DNA from 2 places in the Thermoanaerobacterium sp. RBIITD genome. Region 1 is predicted to be linked to the other one. Evidence: riboswitches for the same ligand, from Rfam matches in the RefSeq annotation. Region 1 holds a riboswitch; the other holds the start of a gene.
The links. Region 1 has a riboswitch for FMN ahead of ribD (bifunctional diaminohydroxyphosphoribosylaminopyrimidine deaminase/5-amino-6-(5-phosphoribosylamino)uracil reductase RibD). Riboswitches for the same ligand answer to the same signal wherever they lie in the genome.

Region 1 (8,825 bases):
ATGCTTCCTTTACTTACCACATACTTTGAGTATCTTTCATCAATGCTTATTTTAAATATATGTGCATTCATGTCCAAAATTTTATTGATTATAGTACCTGTTGTATCTATATGACCTGTTACAATATGACCTCCAAGCCTCCCTGTTAGACTTAACGCTCTTTCAAGGTTAACAATACTTCCATTTTTTAAGCTTCCTAAATTGCTTGACTTTAATGTTTCCGGCATTACATCCGCAGTAATTAAGTTTTTATCTATATTTGTAACTGTAAGACATACTCCATTTACAGCTATGCTATCTCCAACTTTTGTACCATCTATGACTTTTTCACATTCTATTATTAATTTAGTGAAATCACCATGTTGTAATCTTTTGACTTTGCCAACCTCTTCTATTATTCCTGTAAACATAATTCACACCCACTTTTCAATATATCCGGTTATAAGTATGTCATCATCAAACTTTGTTATCTCTATATCATTAAGCTTTATCGCATCCTTTATATAATCAATTCCATTTCCTTCTACGGGTGTTAACGCATTACTACCACCTATAATCTTTGGTGCTATATAAAACATGACTTTGTCGACTATTCCTTCTTTTAAAGCCGAGTAATTTAATGTTCCTCCTCCTTCGATAAGTACACTGTCTATGCCCATAGTTCCAAGTACTTTTATTAATTCTTTTAAATTCACTTTTCCATCTATGCTATCGACAATTATAATGTCGATAGCCAAATTCCTTAATTTATTTATTTTATCCACAGGCATTTTTTTAGTTGTTGCAATTATAGTCTTTGCCGATCTATCGCATAAAACATTTGAATCCAATGGAATTCTTCCTTGGCTATCGATTATAATCCTTGTAGGACTTTTTAACCCTCTTATTCTCGCGGTAAGGTATGGATTATCTTTGATTACCGTATTAACACCGACCATTATTGCCATGACACGTCCTCTTAACATATGGACATGCTCTCTTGATTTTTCGTTTGTTATCCATTTAGAATCACCAATAGTTGTTGCAATCTTGCCATCAACAGTCATTGCAGATTTTAAAATCACATAAGGAATTTTAGTTGTGATATACTTTATAAAGATTTCATTTAATTTTTGCGCTTCGTTTTTTAAAATTCCTGTATATACATTTAAGCCTGCCTCTTTAAGATACTTTATCCCTTTCCCAGAAACAAAGCTATTAGGATCCTCCATAGCTATATAGACATCTTGAATCCCTGATTTTATAATTGCATCGACACACGGTGGCGTTTTCCCATGATGACAACAAGGCTCTAATGTTACATATAATTGAGCACCTTTAACATCTTCTTTTGCATTTTTTATTGCATTTATTTCTGCATGTGGCCCGCCAAAATACTCATGATAACCCTCACCGATTATTCTACTGTCTTTTACGATTACCGCTCCAACAAGTGGATTAGGATTTGTATATCCCCATCCTAATTTAGCAAGCTCAAGAGCTCTTTTCATGTATTGTTCCAAAATTAACACCCCATAAAAATTAAGCCCTGAAATCATAGCTTCAGGGCTTTTCTTAAAATTAAATGCGTATAACTACCTTCTCTCATCCAGACTATACTGTCGGCTCTGGAATTTGACCAGATCAGCCATAGGCTCGCGGGCTTTACCGCCGGTATGGAATTGCACCAATCCCTGAAGGTTATTCGATTTTATATATTATATCATAAACTAAATTTAAATACTACCCTATCGTATCTTCAACTGTACCACCAGCTGGAATAAACGGCAGCACCATCTCATCTTTGTCTATCATACATTCTAAAACATATGGTCTATTATATGTTATAGCTTCTGCAAAAGCACCTTCAAACTCTTCTTTTGTAGAAATTCTTTTTGCGGCTACTCCTAATGCTTCAGCTACTTTTGAAAAATCAAGATTTGGATTCAAATCTGTCTCTGAATATCTTTTATTAAAAAGGAGTTTTTGCCATTGTCTTACCATTCCTAGTGTCTGATTATTAAGAATAATTGTAATCACTGGTATATTGTATATAGCCGCAGTCTCAAAAGCGTGAATATTCATTCTGATGCTGCCATCGCCAGCAATATTGACAACGCGCTTCTTAGGATTTCCTACTTGTGCACCTATTGCAGCCGGAAGTCCAAATCCCATCGTGCCAAGTCCGCCCGATGTCACAAATGTCCTTGGCTCTTTAAATTTGAAATATTGTGCTGTCCACATCTGATTCTGACCAACTTCTGTCGCCATTATAAGATTATCTTTTCCGATTTCTTGTATCTTCTCAATAATCCATTGAGGCTTTAATTTACCGTCATCCTTATATCTAAATACATTTTTTTCTTTTATAGTCAAAAGTTCTTGCATCCATTCATTATGGTTTATATTTTCGATCCTATCATTAATAAGTACTAATACTTCTTTTGTATCACCAACAAGTGGAACATCAACATCGATGTTTTTTCCTATCTCAGCTGGATCTATATCAATATGAATAACTTTTGCATCAGGTGCTAAACCTCCTGCTTTTCCAGCAACTCTATCACTGAATCTCGAACCTATTGCTATAATAAGGTCTGATTTATAAACCGCCATATTTGCATAACGGCTTCCATGCATCCCTATAAGTCCAAGTGAAAGTTCGTCATCTTCAGGAAAACATCCGAGTCCCATAAGGGAACTGGCAACCGGAATCATAGCTTTTTTAGCAAAATCATAAAGGCTTTTTGATGCCTCACTCCATATTACACCGCCACCCGCAAATATTACAGGCCTTTTGCTCAATTTAATTAGTTCAATCGCTTTATTTAAATCCTCTTCATTAACACTATGCTTTTTTTCCTCTACATAAAAATCTTTTCGCTTGATATAATTGATATTTGCTGTCTGGATATCCTTTGGTATATCAACTAAAACAGGTCCTGGCCTTCCTTCTTGTGCAATGTAAAATGCTTCTCTTAATGTGTCAGCTAATTTATCTGGAGATTTTACTATAAAATTATGCTTTGTCACAGGCATCGTAATACCGGCAATGTCAACTTCCTGGAAGGAATCCTTCCCTATTAGATTTGTTGCAACCTGACCTGTTATTGCAACAATAGGAATTGAATCCATATAAGCATTTGCAATACCAGTGACTAAGTTTGTTGCTCCAGGTCCTGATGTAGCTATACACACACCGACTCTTCCCGTTACTCTTGCATATCCATCTGCCATGTGTGCAGCCATTTGCTCATGTGTAGCAAGGATATGATTTAAGTCTGAATCATATAATGCATCGTAAAGTGGAATAACTGAGCCACCGGGAATACCGAACAGTGTATCGACACCTTGCTCTTTTAATACTTCAATGATAACCTGTGCACCTTTTAAAATCATCAACATGCCTCCTTTCCAATGTAACAGTAAATAAATCTATTTAACTTCCGCAAAAACTGCACCTGTACTTGCCGACGTGACTTCATTGGCATATCTCGCCATATAACCTGTTTTTATCTTTGGCTCCGGTTTTTTGAAATTTTTCAACCTTTCTTTAAGTTCATCGTCACTTATTCTTAAATTTAGCTTTCTTCCAGGTATATCAATGTCTATGATGTCCCCATCTTTTATAAGGGCTATTTCTCCACCTTCCATAGCTTCCGGTGATACATGACCAATGCAGGCACCTCTTGTCGCACCGGAGAATCTTCCGTCTGTTATTAATGCTACATCTTTATCAAGGCCCATGCCAGCAAGTGCCGATGTAGGGCTTAGCATCTCTCTCATCCCAGGACCGCCTTTTGGCCCTTCATATCTTATAACGACGACATCGCCTTTTTCTATTTTTCCCTCATATATCGCTTTAATCGCCTCATCCTCAGAGTCAAAAACTCTTGCAGGACCAGAATGTTGGAGCATCTCGTTTGATACTGCTGATGCTTTTACAACAGAGCCATCTTTAGCGATATTACCATATAATATTGCAAGACCACCCGTTTTGCTATAAGGATTTTCAATGGAATGTATAACATCATAGTTTTTAATAACGGCATTTTTTATATTTTCGCCGAGAGTTTTTCCAGTAACTGTTATGCACTCTGTATTTAGGATACTTAATTTTGACAATTCATTTAACAGAGCTGATATACCACCAGCATGGTACAGGTCTTCAATATGATATTTACCAGCCGGACTCAATTTGCAAAGATTCGGAACTTTTGAACTAATAACATTTATCTCTTCCAACGGAATCTCAACACCTGCTTCATGTGCTATCGCTTTTAAGTGCAAAACCGTATTTGTAGAACCTCCAAGTGCCATATCTGCACAAAATGCATTTATAAAAGCATCTTTTGTCAATATATCTTTCGGCTTAATATCTTTTTTTAAAAGATCCATGACCTTGATACCGGCATATTTTGCAAGCCTAATTCTCTCAGAATATACCGCAGGTATTGTTCCATTTCCAGGTAAACCAAGCCCTAAGACTTCTGAAAGGCAATTCATTGTATTTGCAGTATACATTCCGGAACATGAGCCACATGTTGGACATGCCGCCATCTCCATGTCGTGCAATTCCTCTTCGGTTATTTTCCCAGCTTTTAAGGAACCAACTGCTTCAAACATTGAACTTAAATCATATGGATTTCCTTTGTATGTACCAGCAAGCATTGACCCCCCGCTAATAATTATTGATGGTATATTAAGCCTTGCAGCAGCCATAAGCATACCAGGAACAATTTTATCGCAGTTTGGTATGAGAACGAGGCCATCAAAACCGTGTGCCATTGCCATTGTTTCTACGCTGTCTGCTATTAACTCTCTTGATGCAAGTGAATACTTCATTCCCTTATGATTCATAGCAATACCGTCACAAACACCAATTGTAGAAAACTCTACAGGTGTACCACCAGCCATTCTTACACCCGCCTTTACGGCTTCTGCTATTTTGTCAAGATTCATATGGCCTGGAATGATTTCGCTTTTTGAGTTGGCAATACCGATAATAGGCCTTTCTATTTCTTCATCTGTAAAACCGAGTGCATATAATAATGACCTATGTGGTGCTTTTTCAGGTCCCTTTTTAATGTTATCACTTAGCATATAAATCACTCCTTTAAGTATTTAACAACAATATCACCCATCTCTTGTGTATTAAGTATCTTTCCCTTACCAAGGTCCGCCGTTCTATACCCATCCTCCAAAATATTATTTACTGCCTGCCTAATGTCTTTTGCAGCATCTACCATATCAAAAGAATATTCAAGCATCATCGCCAATGACAAAATAGTCGCAAGGGGATTAGCTTTTTTTGTCCCTGCTATATCTGGTGCAGAACCGTGTACAGGTTCATATAATCCGACTTTATCGCCTCTTAGACTTGCAGATGGTAGCATACCTATGGATCCTGTAAGCTGTGATGCTTCATCACTTAATATATCTCCAAACATATTTGATGTAAGTATCACGTCAAATTGTGAAGGGTCTTTTATAAGCTGCATCGAACAATTGTCTATATAGAGATGATTTAATTCTATATCTGGATACTTTTGGCTTACATTATTTACTACCTTCCTCCAAAGCCTCGATGAATCCAATATATTTGCCTTATCAACAGATGTTACCTTTTTCTTTCTCTTCTTAGCTATCTCAAAAGCGATATATGCTATCCTCTCTATTTCCTTTGTATCATATACCTCTGTATCATATGCTTTGTAACCATATTCTGTTTTCTCTGTACCTCTCGGTCCAAAATATATACCGCCCGTCAATTCTCTTACTACAAGTACATCAAGTCCATCTTTTAATAATTCATCTTTTAAAGGTGAAGAACCCCTCAAGGGACTAAAAAGCGTGGCAGGCCTTAGATTTGCATATACTCCAAGGCTTTTTCTTAATGCCAATAAACCCGCTTCAGGTCTTTTATCGCCGTCCAACATATCCCATTTAGGCCCTCCAACAGCCCCAAGTAATACTGCATCACTATTCAAACATGCCTCTTCAGTTTCCTTAGGATATGGTGTATTATATTTATCTATTGCAATACCACCAAAAAGATATTTTTTAGTATCGAATTTAACATTATATTTATTTGATATTACATTTAATACTTTTAATGCTTCATCTATAACTTCAGGACCTATTCCATCACCTGGTAATACAGTTATCCTATACATTTCTACCTTCCTTTCTATGTCACCTTTTCTTTGACATAATTAATAAGCCCGCCACATTCAATAATCTTTTTTATAAATTGCGGAAATGGCTGTGATTTAAATTCGATACCTTTTGTTATATCTTTTATTATACCTGTTTCTGTGTTAACTGAAACAATGTCACCTTCATCTATTACTGATGCAGCATCTGGACATTCTAAAATAGGCAGCCCAATATTTATAGCGTTTCTGTAAAATATTCTTGCAAAGGATTTAGCTATTACACAAGATATTCCGGATTCTTTTATCGATATCGGTGCATGTTCCCTTGAAGAACCACAGCCAAAATTATAACCCACAATCATTATATCTCCGGATTTAACTTTATTCTTAAAGTCCTTGTCAATATCCTCCATGCAATGAGATGCGAGTTCTTTTGGATCGGAAGTATTTAAAAACCTCGCAGGTATTATTACATCTGTATCAACATTATCACCATATTTTATTGCTTTGCCTTCCATTACACTACCTCCTTAGGGCTAACTATATACCCTTTAATTGCAGATGCCGCAGCAACTGCAGGACTTGCAAGGTATACTTCGCTCTCTGTATGGCCCATTCTGCCAACAAAGTTTCTATTTGTCGTAGATAATGCTCTTTCACCTTTTGCAAGTATTCCCATATGGCCGCCAAGACATGGCCCACATGTTGGTGTAGATACGGCTGCACCGGCTTTAATAAATTCTTCTATATAACCTCTTTTTATGCATTCAAGGTATATATCCTGCGTTGCAGGGAAAATAATTAACCTTACATCCGGATGCACCTTTTTCCCCTTTAAAATTTCATATGTTATCTCCATATCCTTCATGCGACCATTTGTACATGAACCTATTACAACTTGATCTATTTTTATATCTTTAACTTCATCAATCGGTTTTGTATTTTCAGGAAGATGCGGAAATGCCACTTGCGGTTCTATCTTTGATAAATCAATATCATAAACCATGCTATATTCTGCATTCTCATCTGCCTTAAATATTTTATATTCTCTTAATGCTCTCCCTTTAACATATTCTTCGGTAATTTCGTCATAATCAAAAATACCGTTTTTTGCCCCTGCTTCAATCGCCATATTTGCAATTGTAAATCTGTCATCTATCGATAAAGAACTTATATCACCTGTAAACTCCATCGATTTGTAAAGCGCACCATCAACGCCTATCATACCAATAATATACAAAATTACGTCTTTTCCGCTTACCCATTTATCTAATTTGCCTTTTAAATTGAACTTAATAGCTTCCGGTACTTTAAACCATGCTTTTCCAGTCGCCATTGCACAAGCCATATCGGTGCTTCCTACGCCTGTTGAAAAACAGGAAATTGCGCCATAGGTACATGTATGTGAATCTGCACCTATGACGACATCACCAGGCAAAACCAAACCTTTTTCAGGTAAAAGTGCATGCTCAATCCCCATTTTCCCTACTTCAAAGAAATTTACAATGCCATATTCTCTCGCAAATTTGCGTACAGTATTAACCTGCTCAGCTGATTTTATGTCTTTATTTGGGACAAAATGATCTGGTACAAGTGCGATCTTATTTTTATCAAAGACCCTCTTAGCACCGATTTTTAAAAACTCATTTATAGCAACAGGCGATGTAACATCGTTCCCAAGAACCATGTCTACATCTATCTCAATGAGTTCACCAGCTCTAACTTCATATCCTGCCTTATTTGAAAGTATTTTCTGTGTGAGTGTTAAGCCCAAAACTCTCCCTCCTTGAGATTTCTATAATTTAAGATAACATCGTCAACAATCGATTTAATATCTTCGTCATTTATAATTTTTTTATTATCCGCATAGTCTTTGAATTTATGAAAAGCTTCGTTAATCTCCTCATGTGATAGATGATAACCCATCTCTTCCAATTTAAGTTCAAAAGCATTTCTCCCTGATAATTTTCCCATAGCTATATGATCTGTTAAAATACCTATATCTTCAGGCTTCATAATCTCGTACGTCGCTTTATTATTTATTACACCATGTTGATGTATTCCAGCTTCATGTCTAAAAGCATTAGCACCCACAATAGCTTTATTTGGCTGAATTGCAATGCCAGATAGCTCACTGACAAGTTTACATGTTTTGTATATCTCTTTAGTGTTTATACTGTGGTACAAATCAAAATAATCTTTTCTCGTGTTTATTGCCATTATTACCTCTTCCAAAGATGCATTTCCAGCCCTTTCACCTATTCCACATACAGTAACCTCAACCTGAGTAGCACCGTTTTCTAATGCCGCAAGGGAGTTAACTACAGCCATTCCAAGGTCATTATGGCAATGTGCGCTTATTATCACATTATCAATATTTGGTACATTGTTTTTAACATAGTTTACTAAGCTGCCAAATTCTTTTGGAACCGCATATCCTACTGTATCAGGTATATTAATGATGGTAGCGCCTGAATCAATCACTTCGCTAAATATTTTAACGAGGAAATCCCAGTCAGTTCTAGATGCATCCTCCGCAGAAAATTGTATCTCATCAAATTTTCCCTTTGCATATTTTACGCATTCGGATGCCATCTTTAATGCTTCATCTCTCGATATTTTCAGCTTGTATTTAAGGTGAATGTCAGACGTTGCTATAAATAGGTGTATCCTCGATCTTTTTGCACC
Region 2 (8,825 bases), 860 kb from region 1:
GCAATAAAAGCAACAGCGATTGCCGGTCCAAGCTTATCCGGTTCGCTCAAACTTCCAAGAACATGTACAAGTCCCATAACAGTACCAATTATCCCCATTGTCGGAGAATAACCGCCAGCGGATTCAAAGATTCCAGCTTCTTTTTTCATAGCTGTATCTTCTATGTATATCTTATTTTCCATTGTAGTTTTAATGAGTTCAATGTCCGCACCATCTACTACCAGTTCAAGACATTCTTTTAAAATAGGATCAAAGTTTTTTATTTCATCAGATTGTATCTCTTGCTCGAGGCTTAAAAGTCCTTCACTCCTGGCCTTCTGTGAAAGATATACAAAGTATTTAATTATATCTAAATAATTATCGTTCTCTTCTTTAAATGCCTTGCCAATAAGCTTTGGTATCTTTAATATATCCTTCATAGAATATGATACCATTGTAGCACCAAGTGTGCCTCCTAAAACAATAATAGCCGCTGATAAGCCTACTAGCGAAGCAACTACACCGCCTTCTAATGTAAATGCAAGAATCAGTGAACCAATACCAATTATAATTCCTAATAATGTCGCAAAATCCATAGTTATTCCCCTCTCTAATTCACCTTATGTATAATATCGACATTATCATGATAAAAATTAAATACTACAAAACTTTAAATTATATATAATCTTTGATATATTTATTATAACAGGAGGAATAATAAATGGCTATAATAACAGTAAATAATATAAGTATTTCATATGGCATCGATACTATATTAGAAAATATATCATTCATAGTAAATGAAGGGGACAGAATAGGTATCGTTGGTGACAATGGTGCAGGCAAATCAACATTATTTAAAATATTAGTAGGTAATTTAGAGCCTGATACAGGAAGTATATCGATGCCACAGATTAAACCAGGATATCTTGAGCAAAATGCATATATTTCAAGTTCTCAATCCATATACAACGAAGTCAAAACCGTATTTAATGATGTTTTTGAACTTGAAAGAAATATAAAAGATTTAGAAAATAAAATTGCAAACACTAAAGATGGAAACGAATTAAATAAACTTCTTGAAGAATATTCTAATTTAATAGACGAATACAATAAAAATGAAGGGTATTCTGTCGACAGTAAAGTAAGAGGTGTTTTAATCGGCTTAGGGTTTCTGCCATCTCAGTTTGATACATCTGTTTCAGTATTAAGTGGTGGACAGAAGACAAGGCTAATGTTGGCTAAGACATTATTAAAAAATCCAGATGTACTTCTTTTAGACGAGCCGACAAACCACCTTGATATACCATCTATTGAATGGCTTGAACAATATTTAAGGTTTTATAAAGGTACAGTAATGGTAATATCCCATGATAGGTTTTTCCTCGACAAGGTTGCTAACCGCATCTTTGAAATTGAGAATAAAACTTTAAAAGCTTATGACGGCAATTATTCAGAATACCTAAGAAAAAAGAATGAAGAATTAAATATAATGATGAAGGCTTATGAAGAACAGCAAAAAGAAATCAAAAGAATTCAAGAAATGATAATGATACAAAAAAACCGTCGCCGCGAAAAGTCAGTTAAAATGGCTGAAAGTAAACAAAAAATGTTGAATAGAATGGAAAAGATTGAAAAGCCTATAATAAACAATAATTCTATTAAATTATCATTTGATTTTGACGAAAAAAGCGGCAATGATGTCCTTAAAGTTGCTAATTTATCATTGAGTTTTGAAAAGCCAATATTTCATGATGTAAGCTTTGAAGTCCTAAAGGGAGACAGAATCGCAATACTCGGGCCAAATGGCGTAGGAAAGACATCTTTGCTAAAGATTATATTGGGAATTTTAGATAAATACGATGGAACTGTAAGCTTTGGTACAAATGTTGTGACAGGATATTATGAACAAGAACTAACAAATCTAAATAATGATAAAACAGTAATTGATGAGATATGGGATGAAAATCCATATCTTACTCAAACTGAAATAAGAACATTATTAGGATCATTCCTTTTTAGTGGCGATGATGTGTTTAAAACAATTGACAAATTAAGCGGTGGTGAAAAAGCCCGCATATCTTTATTAAAACTTATTTTGTCAAAAGCAAATTTTCTTCTAATGGATGAACCAACAAACCACCTCGATTTAAAATCTAAGGAAGTCCTTGAAAAAGCCTTACTTGATTATGACGGTACACTGTTATTTGTATCCCATGACAGATACTTTATCGATAAAATAGCTACAAAAGTTTTAGAACTTTCAAGTGATGGTATTACAGAATACTATGGAAATTATTCATACTATCTTGAAAAGAAAAGCGAAAATAATAGTTATCAAGAAGAGGCTGAGAAAAAGACGAAGACGCAAATAAAAAATGAAAAAGTTCGTGAAAAGTTAAAACAAAAAGTAGCTAAAAAGCAAAAGGAGTATATTAATAGCATAGAAAATAAGATTATTGAAATTGAAGATAGGATAAAAGAGTTAGAAGAAAAAATGTGCGATCCAGAAATATATAAAAATGGCGAGATTGTGAAAACACAAAAAGAATACAATAATTTAAAGGAAAAGCTAAATAATTTATATGATGAATGGGAAAATTTAAGCGGGTAAGATACCCGCTTTAATACTGTCTACTTAGATCTATAAGATTGATAAATTCACCTTCAGACAAATATGCCTTTAAATTGCTTTTTATAATTTCAAGTGCTCTTTTCATATAATATGGCGAAATTCCCGCCATATGAGGCGTTATTATCACATTTTCCATGTCCCATAGAGGACTATTCTTAGGCAATGGCTCTTCTTCAAATACATCTAAGGCAGCACCTTCTATCTTTTTATTTTTTAGTGCGTCTATTAAAGCCTTTTCATCTACTACTCTGCCTCTTCCAATATTTATAAAATACGAGCCTTCCCTCATATTTTCAAAAAATTCCTTATTTAGCATGTGATATGTGTCATCAGTAAGTGGAAGAGCACATATGACATAATCTGATTTTGATACAGCTTTAAGCAAATCTTCATCATTATACATTTCATCAATAAATTTAGATGGTTTACCTGATCTTCTAACACCTATTGTTTTCATTCCAAATTCTTTTGAAAGTCTTGCGATTTCTTCTCCTATACTTCCAATACCTATAATACAAATTGTTTTCCCAAAAAGCTCTGAAACTCTAATTGAGCGATCCCACTCTTTATTTAACTGCTTTCTCAAAAAGGTATTTAAGCCTCTTTCAAACATAAGCATATATCCTAAAACTTGTTCTGATATTTGGTATTTATGGACGCCCCTAGAATTTGTTAATATTATCCCACGTTCTTTTAATGTCTTAAATGGCATATTATCGGCACCGGCGCTCAATAGGTGAATCCATTTTAACTTATCTGCTTTTTTGATAAGTTCAATGTCTACATCGCCATCGTAGCATATCAATATCTCTGTATTATTAATATATTTTTCAGCATCTTCCCGTCCATCTACACTGACCACATAAAATTGATTAACATAATTTTTAATCTCCTCTAAGTACTTTTTATTGACTTTTGATAAAAAAAGTATATTGTTCATAATGCACCACCTATATAATAAATATTCTCTATAGAAAGCGATATTCCTCCATATCAATAAAATAACGTACTTTTATTATATTAAATTTTTATTCCATTTCATTACATATAATCCAAAGTATTAAAGTTAATCACAATATCCACAAAGTTATCCACAGCTATAACAACATACTGTCAAAGCTCTATAGACATTTTTCCACAAAGTTCACATCTTTTTCGTCAACAATTAAAAAGTTTTAAATAAGGAATGGCATTTAAGTCTAGCCCTGACGTTTTTCCGCGAACAAAGTCAAAATATCCAGCACTTGCTATCATTGCACCATTATCAGTACAAAAAATTTGCTTAGGATAATGCAGTAGGAATCCTTCCTCCTTAGCTATTTCATCAAGCCTTGCCCTTAAGAGGCTATTTGATGCAACACCACCGGCAATGGAAATCTTTTTTAAGTTTTTATATTTAGCGGCTTTAACAAGCTTATATGTTAAGACATCAACTACATTTTTTTGAAAGCTTGCAGCATAATCGGCAATATTTATTGAATACCCTTTTTGCTTTTCATGATTGAGCTGATTTATTACAGCTGTCTTTAATCCACTAAAACTGAAGTCGAAGTTATCTTTTTCCATGAAAGATTTGGGAAACTTATACTTTTCAGGATCTCCTTCTTTCGCTATTTTGTCGATTTTAGGGCCTCCTGGATAGCCAAGCCCTAAGGCTCTTGCAACTTTGTCAAAGGCTTCACCAGCAGCATCATCAACGGTCCTTCCTAAAACTTCATAAACTCCATAGTCTTTTACATGAACAATGTGACTATGTCCGCCAGATGCTATTAAGCAAATAAATGGTGGTTCAAAGTCACCACCAAGATAATTAGCTGAAATATGTCCTTCGATATGATTTACACCAACAAAAGGCAATCCTTTTCCATATGCCAGCGCTTTTCCATATGAAAGTCCTACTAGTAATGCACCGACGAGTCCAGGTCCATATGTTGCGGCAACAACATTTACATCGTCAAGCGTAATATATGCATCATCAAGCGCTTTTGTCACAACTTCTCCTATTACTTCTATATGATTCCTCGATGCTATCTCAGGTACTACACCACCGTATTTTTTATGTATTTCTATCTGAGAATATATTACATTCGACATTACATACTTGCCATTTTCGACGATGCTCGCCGATGTTTCATCACAAGATGTTTCAATTCCTAATACAAGTAAATCCTGATGCATAAAATACCTCCTTACATATCGTATTTCCACATTATTATTGCATCCTCATTATTGTCCTGATAATAACCTCTTCTCTTTCCTACAGGTCTAAATCCATATTTTTTATACAATGATTGTGCTATAAAGTTTGTTGCCCTAACTTCCAGCGTCATGGAGGTGATTCCCTTTTTCTTTGCCAAATTAATGAGTCCTTCGACAATCGCAGAACCGATTCCCAATCCTCTAAAATCAGGATGTACCGCAATATTTGTTATATGGCCTTCATCAATAACAACCCAAAAACCGCCATATCCGACCGTTTTGCCATCAACTTCGGCTACAATATAGTGTGCACATTTATTTTTTGTTATCTCCATTAAAAAAGATTCTCTTGTCCACGGTACTGAAAAGCATAAATTTTCTATCTCTAAAACCTTATCAATATCGCATTTTTTCATGCAACGAATATTAATCAACATATATAAATTCAACCCCTCATTACTTTTAAAGAATATTTATTATTTAGTGTTTTCTAAAACTGCCGGTTTTCTTATATAATATGGTTTAAAATCTATATATGTGTTTAATTCGTCACATTTGATTTTCTCTATAGCTTGAATACCTATCGACGATGCCCTAGCTATATTATCAACAGATGATGCAAAAAATGTATTAAAATCATATTTTTTATTTAAAAATTCTTTATATGATGTAACACCATCACCAATATACATAACATCTGAGTTATAATTTTTAATTATATCAGGTAAGTCTTTAGCCTTCATGAGGATCGTATCAGATAGCTTTTTAAGTTCATTGCCACCTCTATAAAAAGATGTATACACATAGCCTCTTAACGCATCAATAACAGGGCATATTATGCCTTTAAATTCACTAACATTAAATGCAAGACCGTCAAGGGAAGACACACCAACAATAGGTACACTCAATGCCTGTGCAAGCCCCTTTGCTGTAGCAGCTCCAATTCTAAGCCCTGTAAACGAACCGGGTCCTTCGCATACTGCAATATGCGTTATTTCTTCTTTTTTTGTTTCAGCCATTTTAAGTATTTCATCGATCATAGGCATTAATATTACCGAATGCCTTAAATGATTTATTGAAAATTCACCTATTACACCTTCTTCATCAACAATAGCGACGGTGGCTGTCTTTGAGGAAGAATCTATAGCAAGTATCTTCATCATTTCATCTCCTTAAGTATATCTTCATACTTTTTCCCGCAAGGCGCAATTTCTATAACTCTTTCATCATCGGTAGAACCTGAATCTATATGTACGTAAAGATATTCTTTGGGAATAAGCGGTTTTATTTTTTCAGGCCACTCTATAACACAAACACCATTGCCGTAAAAATACTCCTCATAACCTATATCGTATAATTCCGTATAATCCTCTATCCTGTAAACATCAAAATGGTATAATGGTGTATTGCCCATATGTTCATTCACAATCATAAATGTCGGGCTTGTCACATAATCTAAAATCCCCATACCTTTTGCAATACCTTTTGTTAAAACAGTTTTACCGGTACCGAGATTTCCTGAAAGTAATACTATATCACCTTTTTTTAATAATTTTCCTAGTTTAACACCCAAATTTTCGGTTTCTTTAGCATTTTTTGTTGCAATTTTTATTTTCATATTTTACACCACCATAAATTTTATACAATTATTATATACCAAGTATAACACAAATCAAACGCATAGTATGCCAATAAAAAAAGCGGATAAAATCCGCCATTTTAAATAATTCTTAATTTACATATGCAACATTGGTGAAAGCTTTTTGTATATAAGGAATGTAATAAGCGATAGTACAAGTCCTTTTAGTATATTAAATGGAAATATGCCATATGATATGAGTGTCTTCAAATCAACAATATGACTATTGGCAGTTTTTCCCATCCCGATAATGGCACTTAGCGGCCATCCCATAATTTTTTGATATAACGGCAAAAATACATAATAATTGAGTATTGAACCTGCAAAAGCCATGGCAATTGTTCCAACCAGCATTGCAATTAATGCAACTTTTTTCGATTTATTTTTCTTGTAGATAGTTCCTACAGTATAAACAAATATTGAGCCTACAATAAAATTTGCGATCTCTCCGATACCACCTGTCTGGCTTACAGGTAAATGTATTACGTTTTTAACAATCTCTACAAAAATACCATATATGGGTCCTAATGCAAAGGATGCTAAAAGCGGTGGTATATCGCTGAAATCGAATTTTAGAAAACTGGGAAATAATGGTACCTGGAACTCAAGGTACATAAGTACAAATGCAATTGCCGACAATAACCCCACAGTTACTATTACTCTTGTTTTACTATACTCCATAATAACCCCTCCATATCAAAAATCCTGAAGAATATATCTTCAGGATTTTGTATCACAATAAAAATAAAATCTTCTTTCCTCCAGACTTTACTGTCGGCCTTGGAATCACACCAAGTCCACCGCTTCCGCGGGTCGCGGGCTTGCTTTTGCTTACCGCCGGTCGGGAATTTCACCCTGCCCTGAAGATATTCTTTATTATTTATTTATTTCAACATATATTTTTTCACAAAAATATCATTTTGTCAAGATAATTTTTATCCTTCCTTTAAGAATTCTAATTCAATCAACTTTTTATAACAGTCCCTGCTCTTCCAGAAAGTGCATCAGAAGCCTTTTCCAATGATGTTATTATCGCTTTTCTTCCAGGTTTTGATTTTGCAAATCTTATGGAAGCCTTTACTTTCGGCAACATGCTACCCGGTACAAATTGGCCTTCATCTAAATATTTTTGTGCTTCTTCTACAGAAATCTCACCGAGTGCTTTTTCATTAGGTTTTTTATAATTGATATAGACTTTTTCAACAGCGGTAAGTATCAAAAGAATATCTGCATTTATATCCTCCGCAAGTTTTTCAGATGCAAGGTCTTTATCAATAACAGCGGCAACTCCCCTCAAGCTTCCATTTTCTCTAATAACAGGTATACCACCGCCACCTGCTGTTATTACTATAACACCATTATTCTCAAGAAGTTTTATCGTTTTAAGTTCTACGATCTCTTTAGGGTCAGGTGATGCAACTACTCTTCTATAACCTCTTCCACTGTCTTCTACCATTTCATAGCCCTTGCACTTTTTAAGTATTTCGGCTTCTTCTTTTGAATAAAATGGTCCTATTGGTTTTGTTGGTTTCAAAAAAGCCGGATCATTTTTATCAACTACAACCTGTGTAACAATTGTTGCAACATCTCTATCTATATTTCTCTCCTTAAAAACTTCTCCAAGGCATTGCTGTATCATATATCCTATCATACCTTGACTTTCAGCACCACATACATCAAATGGCATGGCAGGTATTACATTTGAAGCTGTTTCATTTTGTATTACAATATTACCAACCTGCGGGCCATTTCCATGTGTTATTATGATAGAATAGCCTTTTTCTATTATATCTACAATATATCCTGCTGTCCTTTTAACGACATCAAGCTGAGCTTCCGCAGTAGGCGGAGTATTTTTATCCTGCAAAGCATTTCCCCCAAGTGCTATAACTACTTTTTCCTCCATGTTATCCTCCTACATAAGCAATTAATAACATTCTACATTATATCATTTTATTCATGTTTTGAATAGTAGAAAAATAAATATCCGAACACATATTGCTCGGATATCTTCTTATAAATTTATAGCATTGTAGCAAGCATTACAGCCTTTATCGTATGTTTTCGATTTTCAGCTTCATCCCATACCCTCGATTGTTTTCCTTCTATTACATCAAGTGTCACTTCCTGACCCTTTATCGCCGGTAAACAATGAAGGAATATAGTATCATCTCTTCCCGTCTTTCTCATTAAATCTTCATTAACCTGAAATGGCCTTAGCAATGCTTCTCTTTCCTTCTGTTTGGCTTCTTCCCCCATCGATGCCCATACATCAGTATATATAGCATGTGCACCATCTACACCTTCACCAGGTACATCTGTTATTGTAAAAGTAGCTCCATTCTCCTTTGCCATTTCTTTTACTTCATTTAT

Region 2: it holds a riboswitch for FMN, as region 1 does, so the genes downstream of both, CPG45_RS02860 (ECF transporter S component) here and ribD (bifunctional diaminohydroxyphosphoribosylaminopyrimidine deaminase/5-amino-6-(5-phosphoribosylamino)uracil reductase RibD) in region 1, are expected to answer to the same signal.

The regions. Positions count from the first base shown of each region.
Region 1 covers NZ_LT906662.1:1,439,666-1,448,490, reverse strand. Annotated here, with positions in the region: gene CPG45_RS06695 (riboflavin synthase) at 1-410, opposite strand, end outside; gene ribD (bifunctional diaminohydroxyphosphoribosylaminopyrimidine deaminase/5-amino-6-(5-phosphoribosylamino)uracil reductase RibD) at 414-1,502, opposite strand; FMN riboswitch at 1,573-1,685, opposite strand; gene ilvB (biosynthetic-type acetolactate synthase large subunit) at 1,723-3,378, opposite strand; gene ilvD (dihydroxy-acid dehydratase) at 3,415-5,082, opposite strand; gene leuB (3-isopropylmalate dehydrogenase) at 5,088-6,155, opposite strand; gene leuD (3-isopropylmalate dehydratase small subunit) at 6,170-6,655, opposite strand; gene leuC (3-isopropylmalate dehydratase large subunit) at 6,655-7,911, opposite strand; gene CPG45_RS06660 (2-isopropylmalate synthase) at 7,902-8,825, opposite strand, start outside.
Region 2 covers NZ_LT906662.1:580,980-589,804, forward strand. Annotated here, with positions in the region: gene CPG45_RS02825 (flagellar motor protein) at 1-575, opposite strand, end outside; gene abc-f (ribosomal protection-like ABC-F family protein) at 701-2,593, shown strand; gene CPG45_RS02835 (D-2-hydroxyacid dehydrogenase) at 2,604-3,554, opposite strand; gene tsaD (tRNA (adenosine(37)-N6)-threonylcarbamoyltransferase complex transferase subunit TsaD) at 3,773-4,792, opposite strand; gene rimI (ribosomal protein S18-alanine N-acetyltransferase) at 4,804-5,250, opposite strand; gene tsaB (tRNA (adenosine(37)-N6)-threonylcarbamoyltransferase complex dimerization subunit type 1 TsaB) at 5,290-5,973, opposite strand; gene tsaE (tRNA (adenosine(37)-N6)-threonylcarbamoyltransferase complex ATPase subunit type 1 TsaE) at 5,973-6,431, opposite strand; gene CPG45_RS02860 (ECF transporter S component) at 6,549-7,133, opposite strand; FMN riboswitch at 7,198-7,324, opposite strand; gene arcC (carbamate kinase) at 7,417-8,358, opposite strand; gene argF (ornithine carbamoyltransferase) at 8,475-8,825, opposite strand, start outside.